Regions from separate parts of the Ornithinimicrobium cryptoxanthini genome, predicted to be linked through region 3. Evidence: riboswitches for the same ligand, from Rfam matches in the RefSeq annotation. Region 3 holds a riboswitch; each other region holds the start of a gene.
The links. A riboswitch is a leader RNA that binds a small molecule or an ion and turns the genes downstream of it on or off. The one in region 3 is predicted to bind cyclic di-AMP.

Region 1 (5,061 bases), 120 kb from region 3:
GGCCCGCGCCGATCACCGCATAGGTGGACGTGTCCGTCATCTCTCTCCTCGAGACTGGCCCGTGGAGCCCCCGACAGGAGTCGAACCCGCGACCGTCCGCTTACAAGGCGGATGCTCTACCAACTGAGCTACAGGGGCGTGCCGCTGCAGAGCAGCGACGCAGGAGCCGACCACCGCGGCCGGCAACGACGACGATGCTACCTGCCTGTCGGCATACCCACCGCCTTGGCTGGAGCTGGAGCTGCCCGGCGACTCAGCCGATGACGTTGGCGTTCAGGTGCTTCTGCAGGGCGAGGACCGTGCGGTAGTTCATGAAGGTCGAACCGTCGCGGGAGATGCCGAGGTAGTCCTGCAGCGCCGCCTGCGAGTTCGGGCCCCAGATGCCGTCGGGATAAGTGCCGACCTTGGTCTGCAGCGCCCTGGTCGTGATCGGCCCGAAGATGCCGTCCTGGGTGGTGCCGACCCAGCGCTGGATCGCCTTGGTGGTCAGCGGGCCGCGGATCCCGTCGCGCACCAGCGGTGCCATCACCTGCGCGCTGGCGCTGCGCGAGGGAGCGGTGGTCTCACGCGGCGGGGCCGGGGCGGTGGTGCTGGCGCCACCGTTGTCGCGGGTCAGCCCGGCGCGCACAGAGCAGACCGGCCACGCGCCGGGGCCCTGCACTGCCAGCACCTTCTGCGCGACGGCGATCTGCTGGGCCTTGGACGCCTGGTGGGCATAGCTGGCGTACTGCTGGCCGCCGAAACCGACCCAGGTGGGGTGATAGAACTGCAGCCCGCCATAGAAGCCGTTGCCGGTGTTGATGGACCAGTTGCCGCTGGACTCGCACATCGCGACCCGGTCCCAGACCGAGTCGGCGCTCGCGGCAGGCGCGGTCAGGCCGATGCCTGCGGCGGCCGCAGCAGCGGCCACCGTGAAGCCGCCCGCGCGGCGCGCGATCGGGGCGCACGCGAGGGGCGTGCGCGGCTTGCGGTGCTTGGCAGGTGCCATGGACAGATCTACCTTCCTGACGTGTGCCTGCGGGGTTAGCTGTCGGGTTCGGGCTGTCAGGTGCCCGGCCGCCGTGGCGGCTTCACCCCAAGACGTCGGGGGACGTCGATCTGGGTTCCCCGCCCTCGTCACGCGCCCGGACCGTCCGGAGAGGGTCCCCTGGTGACGAGGTGAGGCACTGAGGGGGACACACGCGTCGCGTGCTGCTGGCATGCACTTGTGGGTCCGGGTGGACCGGGTGACAGGCTACCGAGATCGGCAGATCGTGGCTAGGCCTGCTGTGGACAGACCCCGTCGTCGCACGTCAGGGGCGCAGCGTCAGGGGCGCAGCGTCAGGGGCGCAGCGTCAGGGGCGCAGCGTCTGCGGGATGAGATCGCTGAAGGGCGCGTCGGTCCAGGTGGTCGGCCACCAGGAGACCTCGCCGCCGTCGAGCACCATCCACGCCAGCAGCGCGACACCACCGACGAGCAGCAACGTCGCCACGATCTGCGAGGCGATCTGAGAGGGCAGCACGGCGCGCACCAGCGTGCGCGAGCCGCGACGAAGCGCCAGTCCGCCGGGCCCCCACCACGCCATCAGGGTGCCCAGCGCCGTGCCGACCGCGACCGGCACCGGGTGCTCGACCCCGAGCGAGGCCACTCCCATGGCCGTGAGTCCGCCGGCGGTGATGACCGTCGCGGCGAGCGCGAAGGCGATCGGGAGCAGCATCGCCAGGCCGGTCGACAGCACCGCCACGAAGAGGTGCCACGGGCTGGCGATCACCGCCAGCGGCACGTCGGAGCGCCGGCGCCCCGCCTCGTGCCGGCGCAGCACCAGGGACGTCACCGAGTGGTCGACGGTGCGCGCCAGCACCGACCAGATCGCCAGCAGGCCCCACGCCAGCAGAGGCACCAAAGCCGCGAGACCCACGACCGCGACCAGTGCCGTGGCGAGCGTGCCGCTGCGCATCGGACGGCCGATGCGAGGGTCCGGCCGGCGCATCGGCTGACCGAAGCGGTCCGGGGTGTCGTATGGCGACGGGTTGGCGTATGGATCCTGTCCCGGGCCGCCGTAGGGAGCCTGCGGGGCGCCGTAGGGCGCCGGCCCGGATGCGGCATCAGGAGACAGGGCAGGAGCCGTGAGCGGAACCTGCTGGGGGGCCACGCGAGTCTGTGGTGTGGGCGGCACGGGCTGCACCCTGGTCTGCTGCGCCTGCGGGGTGAGGCTCGTCTGGGGAGCGGCCTGCTCGGTTCTGGGCCGGGGCGCGTGCATGGTCAGCGCCTCGGTGACGGGCCGGTGCGCGGCATACAGCTCCAGGGCACGCATCACCTCATCACTGTGCGGCCGCCGGTCCGGCTCGGGGTCCAGTGCCGCCGCGAGCAGGGGCCGCAGCGCCGGGTCGACCTCCTCCAGCTGGGTGCGCCCGCGGATCACCCGGTCGAGCACCACGGCCATGGGCCCGCGGCCGAAGGGCGGCTGCCCGCTGGCCGCGAACGCGAGCGTGGCCGCCCAGCCCCACCAGTCGGTCGCCTCGGTGACTGCCCCGCCCTCGACCACCTCGGGCGAGAGATAGCCGGGCGTGCCCATCACCAGGCCGGTCATCGTCAGGCGCACGTCGTCGGCGACCTGGGCGATGCCGAAGTCGATCACGACCGGGTCGGAGCCGACCATCAGCACGTTGCCCGGCTTGAGGTCACGGTGCACGATCCCGGCGCGGTGGATCGCGTTGAGCGCCTCGGACAGACCACGTCCCAGCCGCACCAGCGCCTCACCGGAGACGGGGCCACGGTCTGCGACGACCTGGTCCAGCGGTGGGCCGGGGACGAACTCGGTGACGATGTAGGGGGCCGGCCCCTCCGTGTCCGCGTCGAGGACGGCCGCGATCCGCGGGCTGCTCACCCGGGACAGCGTGGTCACCTCCCGGGCCAGCCGCAGGCGCGCGTCCGGGTCGTGCGCGATGTGCGGTCGCAGCACCTTCATCGCGACATCCCCGCTGCCGTCGCTCGGTGCGCCGTCGGGACGCGCGCGATAGACCACGCCCATGCCGCCCTCGCCGACACGGGTGCCGAGGGTGTAGCGCCCCAACCGCCGCGGGGCCGGCGAGGCTCCCTCGACTGACGTGGACTCGGCACTCATGGCTACCACCGTATTGCGTTCCCTTCGTGACAACCGTGCAACTCGACGACTTCGGCTCGGACTTGGCTCGCCCGCACAGGCGACGGCCGCGCTGCCGGATCGCGACCCACTTCGCCGCGGACTAGGCTCAGGACGGCAACGATCAGGCTGCCGAGATGGTTTCCACGACGTGCCCGACAACCGGTCCTGGGCGGTCATCTCGCGAGCCTGTGACGGCACAGGAGTGGTTTTGGTTTCCCCGCAGAGCACCGTTGACGACCGGAGCACGTTCGACCTCGTTGTAGCGGCCAACCGGCTGCCTGTCGACCGCGTGGTCGACGACGACGGCACGTCCACCTGGCAGACCAGTCCCGGTGGCCTGGTCACCGCGATGGACTCGGTGATGGAGGGCCGGGAGGCCGCTTGGGTGGGGTGGGCCGGCGACCCCGGGGAGAGCATCGAACCGTTCGCCCGGGACGGTGTGCGACTGCAGCCGCTCGCCCTGTCCGCCGACGAGATTCGCGACTACTACGAGGGGTTCTGCAACGGCACCCTGTGGCCGCTCTACCACGACGTGATCGTCCAGCCGCACTACCGGCGCAGCTGGTGGGCGGCCTACCGGCGGATCAACCAGCGCTTTGCCGAGGCGATCGTGGAGGTGGCCGCGCACGGTGCCACCGTCTGGGTCCACGACTACCAGCTCCAGCTGGTCCCCGCCCTCCTGCGTGACCTGCGTCCCGACCTGCGCATCGGGTGGTTCAACCACATCCCGTTCCCCTCCGTCGAGCTCTTCGGCCAGCTGCCGTGGCGCGCGTCGGTCCTGCGCGGCCTGCTCGGTGCCGACTTCCTCGGCTTCCAGCGGGCCACCGATGCCGGCAACTTTGCCCGGGCCTGCCACCAGCTCCTGGGGGCGACCCGCACCGGTGACGTGGTCTCGTGGGACGGTGCCGACGACGACCGGTCCGGCGTGCCCCGACGGGTGCGGGTCGCCGCCGTGCCCATCTCGATCGACTTCACCAGCCTCGACCAGCTCGCCCGCACCTCCGCGGTCCGGGAGCGTGCCCGCGAGATCCGCGCCTCGCTGGGCAACCCCGAGACGGTGCTGCTCGGCATCGACCGGCTCGACTACACCAAGGGGATCCGGCACCGGCTGCGCGCCTACTCCGAGCTGCTCGCCGACGGCGACGTCACCCCCACCCAGGCGACCCTGCTGCAGATCGCCACGCCGAGCCGGGAGCGGGTCAGCGCCTATCGCGAGCTCCGGGCCCAGATCGACGCCCAGGTGGGTCGGATCAACGGCGACCACTCGGTGATCGGCGCGGCCGCGGTCGAATACCTGCACCACTCCTACCCCAAGGAGGAGATGGCCGCGCTCTTCCTGGCCGCGGACGTGCTGCTGGTCACTCCGCTGCGGGACGGGATGAACCTGGTGGCCAAGGAGTATGTCGCCAGCCGCTGGGACGGTGGCGGTGCCCTGGTCCTCAGCGAGTTCACCGGGGCGGCCCACGAGCTCAGCTCGGCGTTCCTGTGCAACCCGCACGACATCGCCGGGCTCAAGCGGACCATCCTGGAGGCCATGCACGAGCACCCTGCAGCCAAGCGCAAGCGGATGTTGGCCCTGCGACGCCGGGTCCGCTCCAACGACGTCTTCGCCTGGGCACGCAAATATCTCGCGGCGCTCGAGGCCGCCCCCGCGAAGCCGGGGGCGTCATGAGCGGCGCGGGGGCAGCCACGTCAGAGCCCGCCCTGTCTGCTGCCCTGCGACGCCTGGCCGCGCTCCCGTCGCTGTTGGTCGCGGTCGATTTCGACGGGACCCTCTCGCCTCTGGTCGACGAGCCGCTGGCCGCGCGACCACTGCCCGGAAGCATCGAGGCGCTGGGTGAGCTCGCCGCCCTCCCCGGCACCCTTGTGGCGATCGTGTCCGGCCGCGCGCTGGGGACGCTGACCACCCTTTCCGGGGCGGCCCAGCCGCTGCTGC
Region 2 (5,061 bases), 1.3 Mb from region 3:
CCCTGGCCGCGGCCCTGGTGGTCGCGCTGGCCGCGAGTTACTACCTCACCAGGCGGGTGGCGCGGCTGGTGCGAGGGGTAGCAGAAGCGGCGTCAACTATCGCAGCAGGTGACTACGAGGCTAGAGTCCAAACCCCAGCCTTGGGACCGGAGTTTAAGGTCCTGGCCGACTCGTTCAACCAGATGGCAGGCCGGCTCGCGGACACCGAGACCACGCGCCAGCAGATGCTGGGAGACCTCGCTCACGAGATGCGCACCCCCATCGCCACCCTGGATGCCTACCTTGAGGGCACCGAGGACGGCGTGACCCAACTGGACCCGCCGACCGTGGGGATGCTGCGCGGGCAGACTCAGCGGCTCGCACGGTTGGCCGAAGACATCAGCACCGTCTCGCGCATCGAGGAACACCATCTGGCCCTGGTTCATGAACCGGTGCACATCGGACGACTGATCGAGCAGGCCATCACTGCACACGAGGCGGTCTACGCGGCTAAGGGGGTCCGCCTCGCGAAAAAAGTTGAGGAGGATCTGCCAACGGTCGGCGCGGACCCCGATCGGTTGGGCCAGGTGATGACGAACCTGCTGGACAACGCGCTGCGTCACACCCCTGAGGGGGGTGCGGTCACCATTTCGGCACAGTCCACCGGGGAGCGGGTCGTGGTGACGCTCGCCGACACCGGCGAAGGCATCCCCGCCGACGCTCTGGAGCACGTGCTCGAACGGTTCTACCGCGTCGACACCGCCCGCGACCGACAGCGCGGTGGCTCCGGGGTTGGCTTGACGATTGCCCGCGGCATCGTCAAGGCCCACGGGGGAGATCTCTCGGTCACCAGCCCCGGCCCAGGGCGTGGGACAACCGTCGCCTGGTGGCTCCCGGCCCTGTAGACCCCCGTCTGCAGCGGTGTGCCCTACGCACTGCCCGGCTTTCATGAAGGTTCCATGAAGAACGACCATGATTCGGGTCCTGAGGGCGTTCCACTGAGTCCTGGCCGTTATCGTTTTGTTACCTACCTGCCCCTGGTGGGTCCCGGGCGTTCGCCGAGTCTTGTCAGCGCTGCGGGTCACACGAGAAGTCCGCATGACAAGAGCGGGGGACCCATGAAGTGGAACGCCTTGCGTTCCTCCGGGGCGAAGGTTCGGCTCACGAACACTGGGCCGTTTCCCGGGCAACTCCAGCCCGAGCCCGACAGCTAACCCCGCAGGCGCAGGAGAGGTAAACCCGTGAAGCGACGCATACCCGGGCGCCACCGCGCCCCACTCAACCTGCCCCGTCCCGTGACCGGAACCGCCACCGTGGCGGCCTCCGGCCTGCTCGTGGCCGCCCTTGGGGCCGCGACCTCCGTGCCCGCGCCCCCAGCGACAGCCTTCGGTGTCATCGGCACTGACCCGCTCCCGGCTCCGGAAGGCATTCAGCGCCCGATGGTGATCGATCAGAGCTCCACTCCCAGCTCTGCTGCCTCGCTCCGTGTGACCGCCGAGCCGGCCAGAGACGTTCCTGTGCAAGCGCTCCCGGCACCAGCCCCGGATGACGTTGAGCAGCACAGCCACTTTGGCGAACTTGGCTTTACCGGCGTGACCCCGGCACCGGAGCCGGCACCGGAGCCGGAGCCGGAGCCGGAGCCGGTGGAGGTGGCGAACGAGAGCACCGCGCCGGCTTCCGAGAATCTCAGTGACGCGGGGGTCTCCGCCGCGCAGACCCGCGAGGAAGACAGCGCGGGCAGCCGGTCGGAGTCCCGGCAGGAGGCGCCGGCCGAGCCGGTTGCACCCGTGGCCCCCGTCGGTGGCCAAGGCGCCGAGGCAGCCATCGCCTGGGCACAGGCCAACCTGGGACTTCCCTACAGCTGGGGATCGAACAGCGGCGGTGCCTACGACTGCTCCGGCTTCACCACAGCGGCCTTCCGTGCCGCCGGCATCAGCATCCCGCACGGGAGCGAAGCCCAGTACCACGCCACGAGCCGGGTCTCCCTTTCCGAGATCCAACGAGGCGACCTGCTCTTCTACAGCAGCAACGGCTCCCCCTCTGGCATCTTCCACGTAGCCATCTACCTCGGGGGCGGGCAGGTCATCCACTCCCTCCGCGACTGGTCCAGCTGGGACGGTTCCAAGATCAGCGGCATCAACTACGCCTCCGGGCTGATGGCAGCTGGTCGCGCCTGAAACTCGAAACAGCATGGTCACGGTGACCCTGTCCTCGAGCGGTATTTCGGCCCACCTCGAGGTGCAGGGTGACGGCCGTGGCAGTCCTATCGCTGACTGCGAGCCTGTATGCGGACGCTTCGTCCGCTCGGGCTGGCCATCGCCTGACAGATCGCCCACGCCCACGGTGGTTCGCTCACCGTCGACAACCGGGCCAGCCCGATGCCCGGTTCGTCCTCAGCCTACCCCTGAGGATGAGGACTCCTTCTTGGACCAAAGCACCGCTGAGGCTCCTCACCGGATGGAACTGGCCGAGTATGCCGTGCGCTGGCGCGGCTCTTCCTCCAGCCACTTCTCGTCCTGTGGGCACTCTACGGCGGCGGCTGGCTCCGGCGAGCCTCGCCACCGAAGCCTCGATCCGACTGACTGGCCCGACGCCACGGACACGACCAGGTCCTCGGGCATCGGTCAGCGCTCCACCTCTTCTAGTCGTTGGCGCAGCGACTCCAGCCGCTCGGCGTCCCACCCCTCCGGTTGCACCACGGCATACCACGCACTCAACGGTTGCGTCCCGTAAAGATGTCCGTGGTCCTGGTCGAAGTCGTTGCCGACTGCCATGTCGACCGCGACCTGCAGGAACGTGGCCACCGGGGTCCAGTCCATCGCCGGGTTCACCGCGGCGTCGAGTGGCTCTTCCAGCCAGTCTGGCTCGGTGACGAGCAGGTCCCAGTCCCACCAGACGATGGGGTCGTCCGCCTGTTGGAGGAAGACCGAGTGTGCTGTGGCTCCCTCCATGTCGCTCTGGCGGTTGGCAAACAGGAAGGTCTTGCCGTCGCCGACGATCGGTCTGATCTGCAGCGACCCTGGCGCGCGGGTGCGCTCGGCCTCCCGGCGCAGGTGCATGGTCTCGGGAGATCCCACCCAGACTGCTCCCGCGACACGCTCTCGGCTGTCCTCCAGGGAGTCAAAGGCCTGCGAGCCGCCGGAGGAGCCGAGGCTCTCACCGGCCATGTAGATCGTGGGTCGATCTCCCTCCAGTGCAGCAACACGCTCCTCCACAGCCTCGAGGAGCGCGGCAGCCGTCTCGCCAGCGGCCTCAGACTCAGCGACGAACGCCAGTGGGCTGGGCAGGTGTGAGTACTGCATCGACACGGTGGCGATGTCACCGCCGTAGAAGTACTCCAGGGGCTGGACGATCTGCTCGTTGATCCATCCCGTGCCGGTGGGAATCATCACCAGCAACCCCTCACGGTCAAAGGCACCGAAGCGCTCCATCTCGTCCATGACCAGGTCGACCCGTTCGGTCACCGTCTCGGCACTCGCCCGCCCCGCATAGACCCGGATTGGCTCGGTCACCTCGCCGGTCGCGAAGTCAGCCAGCTGCTCGGTGCCCACTCCACCGGAGAGGAAGTGGCGTCCCTGCAGGCCGATCTCATCCCAGGCCATCATCGAGGCGGGCCCACCGGAGCGCAACGCAGAAGTGGGCAGTGGCGGGGCGTTCTCGAGGCTCAGGTCGCCACGCGCGAAGGTGTCATTGATGCCGTCGATCGTGCGCTGGAAGACGAAGGTGTTGAGTGACGCCAACACCACCCAGCCCACCAGCACCAGCGCCAGCGCCCCAGCGATCCAGGCCGGGAGCATCCGGGCGCCAACGTGCGTGGTCCGGACCCACATGATCTTCAGGAGGCGACCGAGCCCGAACAGCACCAGGGCCAGGACCAGGGCCAGGAGCAGGGAGCCGAAATAGACAAACCAGAACGAGGAGCGTTCATAACCGAGCCTGTCCCAGGTCCACCTATGTTCGGGGACTGCCCCGACCACCGCCCAGAGGCACAAGACCGCGACGAGCACAAAGAGGATGATGCGCAGAGTCTGATCGGAGCTGGGCGTCAAGGGCTGCAACCCCCAGCCGAAGCGCGCTCGGAGCAACTTGCCCAGCCGTGTCAGGCCCAGTCCGATGCCGTAGCCGAGTGCCACCGAGGCCCCGGTGACGACACCCTGGAAGAGCCAGGAACGGGCCAGCAGGGACGGAGCCAGCGACTCGGCGAAGAGCCAGGCGGCGAGCACCATGCCCAACAGGCTGGGGCGGTGCAGCAGTCGTTCCCAGCGTGTCATCGGCTGGGGATCAGTCGGAGAGAGCGCGTCTGGCATCAACTGCGGTGTGGCAGAACGATTCTCCGACATGGTGAGCCTCCTTGGCTGTGTTGAAGACTACATTCGAGAGTTCCGTTGTCGCTGCCGATGGCGACATGCATGAGGCCACTCTCATCGGTGGACACCTCGCGCGATCCACCCACTGCGGGTGATGTCGCACGGGCAGGGGCGAGGTCATGCTCGTGGCACGTCGTGGAAGTCCACCCCACGACACAGGTGTCCCCACTCTCCCGCCGAGTCAAGGAGTCCGCATGTCTCACCCCGCGCCATACCCACCGCTCAGTCTCCCCACGCGCCAGCTGCGCGTGACTGCGGGCGCTGCGACCGGCGACGTGACAGCCGTGGGTCACGTCGTCTTCGAGGGCGACGACCCACCCGATGAGTCGGGCCTGACCCGCGCCAGGACCACCGAACTCGGCTTCACCCCATCGGTGGGCAAGTCCCTCGTGCTCCCGGGAGCTACGGGACCGGTCATCGTCCTGCTCGGCGGAGGTCAGAGGGCAGACGTCACCCCGGCGGTGCTGCGCGACCTCGCCGCGTGCCTGGCCCGCGCGGTTCCTGGACAGGAAGACCTCGCCATCGTCGTCCCCGACACCAAGGTGCCCTCCGAGGAAGCCGCGGCAGCGTTCATCGAGGGTGCCGCCCTGGCCAGGTATGTCTACCGCATCGGCGAGGAGCTTCCGGAGGCCAGACTTGCCTCCCTGACTCTGGTCAGCGGTGAGGGGAACACCGCTGCACTCGAACCGGGGATAGCTCGTGGGCTCACCCTCGT
Region 3 (5,061 bases):
ACGGGTTCCGTCGGGAGTGACCACGAGTCCGAAGACCTCGCCCGCGCCCACTAGCTCGACCACCTCGTCGACGACACGCCCCGCGTTCGACCGGTCGACGGGAATGCCACCGAGGGCTCGCATCAGCGGACCACGCCAGCCGGTGAAGAGGGTGTGCTTGCCCAGCCACCGGATGTCCATGTCCAGGCGCCAGGTGATGCCCAGCATCAGGATGAAGTCCCAGTTGGAGGTGTGGGGTGCACCGACGAGCACCGTGGGCCGGTCCGGTGCGGGCGCGGTGGACAGTTTCCAGCGGCTGAGCGACCAGAAGGCGCGAGCCGCAAGGCGTCGAATCATGGTCCTACGGTAGTGGCGGGGGGACCCGATGGTCACGAAAGGCCCCCGCCGAGGCGGGGGCCTTTGTGATGCGTGCTAGAACGTGTGGCTCAGACGCGACCGTAGCCGCTCACACCGCTGAAGACGGCGCGCAGCTGGGTCGGGATGCCCGGACGGCCCGAGTCATAGACCATGCCGTTGCCGGCGTAGATGCCGACGTGGTAGGCCGGGTAGCCCCAGAACACCAGGTCGCCGGGCTGCGGGTTGCTCACCGGGGTGGCATAGGACTGCTGGCCAGCCGCGCTGCGGGGGAGGTTGATCCCGACCTGCGCGAAGACGAAGGAGGTGTAGCCAGAGCAGTCGAAGCCGGTGCTCGGGCTGGTCCCGCCGTAGGAGTACATGATGCCGGTGTAGGCCGCCGCGACGCCCAGCACGCCACCGCTGTTGGACACCGGGGCCGGCGCCGGCGCCGGAGCGGCAGCCGCAGCAGGCGCCGGAGCGGCAGCGGGTGCCGGGGCGGCCGCGCGCTCGTTGGTGCGGCTGGCGCTGGACTCGGTCCGCTCCGAGGTCGTGCTGGAGGTGGACTGCGTCGCCTCCTCAGCGGGGGCGGCCGGAGCGGCCTCAACCACGGGCTCGGGCTCTTCGACGACCGGGGTCACGCCGGTGAAGCCGAGGTCGCCGAAGCTGGTCTCGACCTCCTTGGGTGCGGCGATCGCGACGGCCGGAAGGTCGGTGGGCTCGGCCATGACGGGCATGGCGGTCGCGAGCAGGTCAACTGCGCTCAGCGGCGACTGGTCGGCGCTGAGGAGTCCCTCGCTGGCAGCCTTGGCAGTCACGACGGCAGCGACCTCCTCGACGAAGCCCTGCGGGCTGGCCGCGCTGGCGGGCGCCACAGCGGCGGCCAGGAGGCCGCCAGAGGTCGCAACAACAGCGGTCGTCTTGGCCGAGCGGGTGATCGTGGTGCCGGCGGCGGTGAGCCGGCTGGGCGCGCGGTGGCGACCGGTGGGGCGAATGGTCACGGTGTACCTCTCCATGGCCTACGGGGTGAGCTGTCGGGCTCGGGCTGGAGTTGCCCGGAGGCGCTGGCGAGCCAGCATCTCTTAGCCCCAAGGGGCGGTGAAGCCCCAGTGTTGGGTCCCCCGCTCCTGCCAGCGGTAGTTCTCTGAGATCCCAACCGCAGTGACAGGACTCAGCTTCTGCGGCAGGAGCGCCTCCGGGGAGAGGCAGCGAGGTAAACAGTACACACAGGATCTAGCAATTGTCACAATTTGGTAAAGAGCCTGTGGACAACCTCGGTCGGCCGACGGAGGCCAATCGCCGATGACCTGCGGCAACGCCAGCGGGCTTTGCCAGACTCCCAGGGTTCTTGTGAGGGACTTCACAAGCGTCGCTGTGCAACCTCGGCGGGTCCCGGCACGTCTATCAACAGGCACTCGGAGGGCCGGATTCGAGCCCGGCTGCTAGACCGTCTCGACGAAGATGTGAGCGGCCACCGCGCGAGGCAGGGAGACCGCTGCGTCACCCTCCCCGGCCCCGACGACCACGACCCGCTCCCCCTCGACCCGGGCCGAGACGGTCTGTCCGGGTGCCACGCCCGCCTCACCCAGCAGCGCGAGCACCTCAGGCTCCACCTGAGCCGGCTCCCCGATGCGGACCACCACCAGCTCCAGCTCCTGGGCACCCACCAGGGCGTCGACCATGTGCTCACCGGCTGCTCGACCGGTGGTGCCGAACGACGGGTCCAGCTCGGCCAGGCCCGGGATCGGGTTGCCGTATGGCGAGACGCGGGGGTCGTCGATGATCGCCAGGATGCGCTGCTCGACCTGGTCACTCATGACGTGCTCCCAGCGGCAAGCCTCCTCATGGACGTGCGGCAGGTCAAGGCCGATCACGTCCACCAGGAGCCGCTCGGCCAGGCGGTGCTTGCGCATGACACGCACCGCCGTGCGCCGACCATGCGCGGTGAACTCCAGGGTCCGGTCGTCGTGCAGGACTACGAGCCCGTCGCGCTCCATCCGGGCCACCGTCTGCGAGACGGTCGGGCCGGAGTGGTCCAGCCGCTCGGCGATGCGGGCCCGCAGGGCCACCACCCCGTCCTCCTCCAGCTCGAGGATGGACTTCAGATACATCTCGGTGGTGTCGATCAGATCGCTCATGGGGGGCCTCCGTCGCGGCTCAAGGTCTCACCTGATCCTACTGAGGCGCCTCATCCCGGCTCGCCCAGCGTCTTCCCAGGGTCCAGCACCTACCATGGGTCGGGAACTCGACGACTTCCCAGGAGAACCATGGCCCGGCCTGACCAGACCAAACCCAAGAACACGTCCCAGCGCGGCAAGAAGGCCCAGGGCAACAAGGGCAACGCCAACGACCGGCAGGCCCGGGTAGCCCAGATCCAGAAGCAGGCCAAGTCGAGCGAACGCCGCAGCCTCTCGGCGATCTGGATCGGGCTCGGCCTCGTGCTCGTGCTCATCGTCGGCATGGTCACTTGGGCGGTCATCGACCAGAACAACAACCGCCCGGGCATGGGCGCGGTCGTGACCTATGACGAGCTGGACGACCCATCCGACGACCTGGGTCGCAACCACGTCGAGACCAGGGTGGAGTACCAGCAGAATCCCCCCGTCGGCGGCGACCACAACAAGGCCTGGCTCAACTGCGGCATCTATGAGGAGCCGGTGCCCAACCACCACGCCGTCCACTCGTTGGAGCACGGTGCCATCTGGCTGACCTACCAGCCGGGCGTCTCCGAGGGCGACCTGTCCGAGCTGCGTGACCTGGCTTCGCAGCCCTTCGTGATCCTGTCCCCGAACGAAGGTCAGGAGCACCCCGTCATGGCGACGGCATGGGGCCGTCAGCTGGGCGTGGAGTCCGGTGACGACACGCGGCTCGTGCAGTTCATCCGCGACTGGCGGCAGGGCCCGCAGACGCCGGAGCCGGGTGCCGTCTGCACCGGCGGCACCAGCGTCGACCTGGTCGGGGGCTGACGTGACAAGCCGCCCCACCGACACCACACCCAGCGACACCAGCGGTGAGGCCACCCGCAGCGTCACGCTCATCGCGGGCACCGCGATCCTGGCCCTGCTCGTGGGCACGCTCCTGGGGTGGCTCGTCTTTGCCGACTCCACCCCGGGGGACGACAGCGTCGAGGCGGGCTTCGCCCGCGACATGACCGAGCACCACGCCCAGGCGGTCGAGATGTCGCTGCAGGTGATCCACACCACCGACGACCAGGACATCCGCACCCTGGCCACGGACATCGCGTCCACCCAGGGCAACCAGATGGGCCAGATGGAGGGCTGGATCCGCACCTGGGACCTGCCGATGGCCGCGAGCGGCGAGCGCATGGCCTGGATGGCTGACGTCGAGGGCTATGACGACCACTCCATGGCCGAGCACCACGCGACGGGGGCCATGATGCCCGGCATGGCGACCCCGGCCCAGATGGAGGAGCTGCGCTCGCTGGAGGGCGAGGCGGCAGACATCCTCTATCTGCAGCTGATGACCACACACCACATCGCTGGCATCGACATGGCCCAGGCCGCGCTCGATGCCGGCGTGGAGGATGAGGTCCAACGGCTGTCCGCAGCCATGGTCAACGGCCAGGAGGCCGAGATCGCGCTGATGACCGACATGCTGCACGCCCGTGATGCACAGACCCTCGAGGAGTCAGGCGAGGACGCCGACCACTGACGCGTATGCCGTGGGGCCCGGGGGCTGCTCAGCTCACGGCTGCAGTCGGCTGAGTGACCACGACGAGGCGTCGTCCAGGTCGCCGTCGCCCGTGCGGGTGAAGACCAGCCGGTCATGCAGCCGGTTGATCCGCCCACCCCAGAGCTCCACCCGGTGCGGGCGCAGCCGGACCCCGCCCCACTGCTCCGGCACCGGGACGTCATCTGGGCGCCCTCGGTCCGGGAAGCGGACGGCATACTCCCGGTAGGCCGCCTCGAGCTGGGCCCGGCCGGCCACCGGCTGTGACTGGTGCGAGGCCCACGCGCTGATCCGCGCCCCCCACGGCCGGGCGCTGAAGTAGTCCTCCACCTCCGCGCGGCCCAGCAGCTCGGCGGTGCCGCGGAACCTAATGGCACGGAACATCGTGGGCCAGGTCAGGCTCGCCGCGAGTTGCGGGCGCGCCGTGATCTGCCGCCCCTTCGTCGAGGTCAGGTTGGTCACGAAGCCTGGACCGCGCGGGTCCAGGAAGCGCATCAGCACGGTCCGCACGTCCGGCCCGTCATCGTCGACCGTGGCGACCGACAACGCGTCCGGCTCGGGGACGTCCCCCACCTCCCGCTGGCGGGCGCGCGCCTCCTCGACCCACCGGCTGACCTGCTGGAACGGGGTGGGGGCGAGCTCACCCTCGCTCAGTCCCTCCCCGACATACTCGAGCCGTCCGGTCTCGTGGTGGTCGCCTTTGGTCACGCCATGAGTATGCCGCGCGCTTAGGCTGGAGAGGCAACTGACCTTCAGGAGGTGCACGATGGCAGGCAAGGGCAGCGCAGCCGGCAAGCTCATCAAGTACGGACCGATCGCGGCTGCGGCAGCGCAGAAGTTCGGCCCGGTCGTCTGGGAGCAGGTGAAGAACCAGCGCGAGCCGGCCGAGAAGTTCGTGCAGTCCAAGGTCGCCAGGGGCAACCAGCGCAAGAAGGCGCTGGCCCACGCCTCCACGGTGATCGACGGCTCGGTGCTGCAGGTCTTCCATGCCAACACCGCGCACTGGGTGGTCTTCTCCGGTGACGACCCGATCGCTGT

Region 1: linked by a shared signal. The riboswitch ahead of NF557_RS17510 (transglycosylase family protein) and the one ahead of NF557_RS02325 (C40 family peptidase) in region 3 are both predicted to bind cyclic di-AMP.
Region 2: linked by a shared signal. The riboswitch ahead of NF557_RS08130 (C40 family peptidase) and the one ahead of NF557_RS02325 (C40 family peptidase) in region 3 are both predicted to bind cyclic di-AMP.

Annotation. Positions count from the first base shown of each region.
Region 1 is NZ_CP099490.1:614,150-619,210, reverse strand. It holds gene NF557_RS02890 (flavin-containing monooxygenase) at 1-40, opposite strand, end outside; tRNA gene NF557_RS02885 (tRNA-Thr) at 63-138, opposite strand; gene NF557_RS17510 (transglycosylase family protein) at 254-988, opposite strand; cyclic di-AMP (ydaO/yuaA leader) riboswitch at 996-1,140, opposite strand; gene NF557_RS02875 (serine/threonine protein kinase) at 1,335-3,104, opposite strand; gene NF557_RS02870 (alpha,alpha-trehalose-phosphate synthase (UDP-forming)) at 3,334-4,797, shown strand; gene otsB (trehalose-phosphatase) at 4,794-5,061, shown strand, end outside.
Region 2 is NZ_CP099490.1:1,771,997-1,777,057, forward strand. It holds gene NF557_RS08125 (sensor histidine kinase) at 1-884, shown strand, start outside; cyclic di-AMP (ydaO/yuaA leader) riboswitch at 1,042-1,219, shown strand; gene NF557_RS08130 (C40 family peptidase) at 1,572-2,156, shown strand; gene NF557_RS08135 (alpha/beta-hydrolase family protein) at 2,604-4,250, opposite strand; gene NF557_RS08140 (leucyl aminopeptidase family protein) at 4,541-5,061, shown strand, end outside.
Region 3 is NZ_CP099490.1:492,459-497,519, reverse strand. It holds gene NF557_RS02330 (1-acyl-sn-glycerol-3-phosphate acyltransferase) at 1-336, opposite strand, end outside; gene NF557_RS02325 (C40 family peptidase) at 426-1,334, opposite strand; cyclic di-AMP (ydaO/yuaA leader) riboswitch at 1,337-1,483, opposite strand; gene NF557_RS02320 (metal-dependent transcriptional regulator) at 1,776-2,471, opposite strand; gene NF557_RS02315 (thioredoxin-like domain-containing protein) at 2,601-3,299, shown strand; gene NF557_RS02310 (DUF305 domain-containing protein) at 3,301-4,005, shown strand; gene pdxH (pyridoxamine 5'-phosphate oxidase) at 4,039-4,731, opposite strand; gene NF557_RS02300 (hypothetical protein) at 4,790-5,061, shown strand, end outside.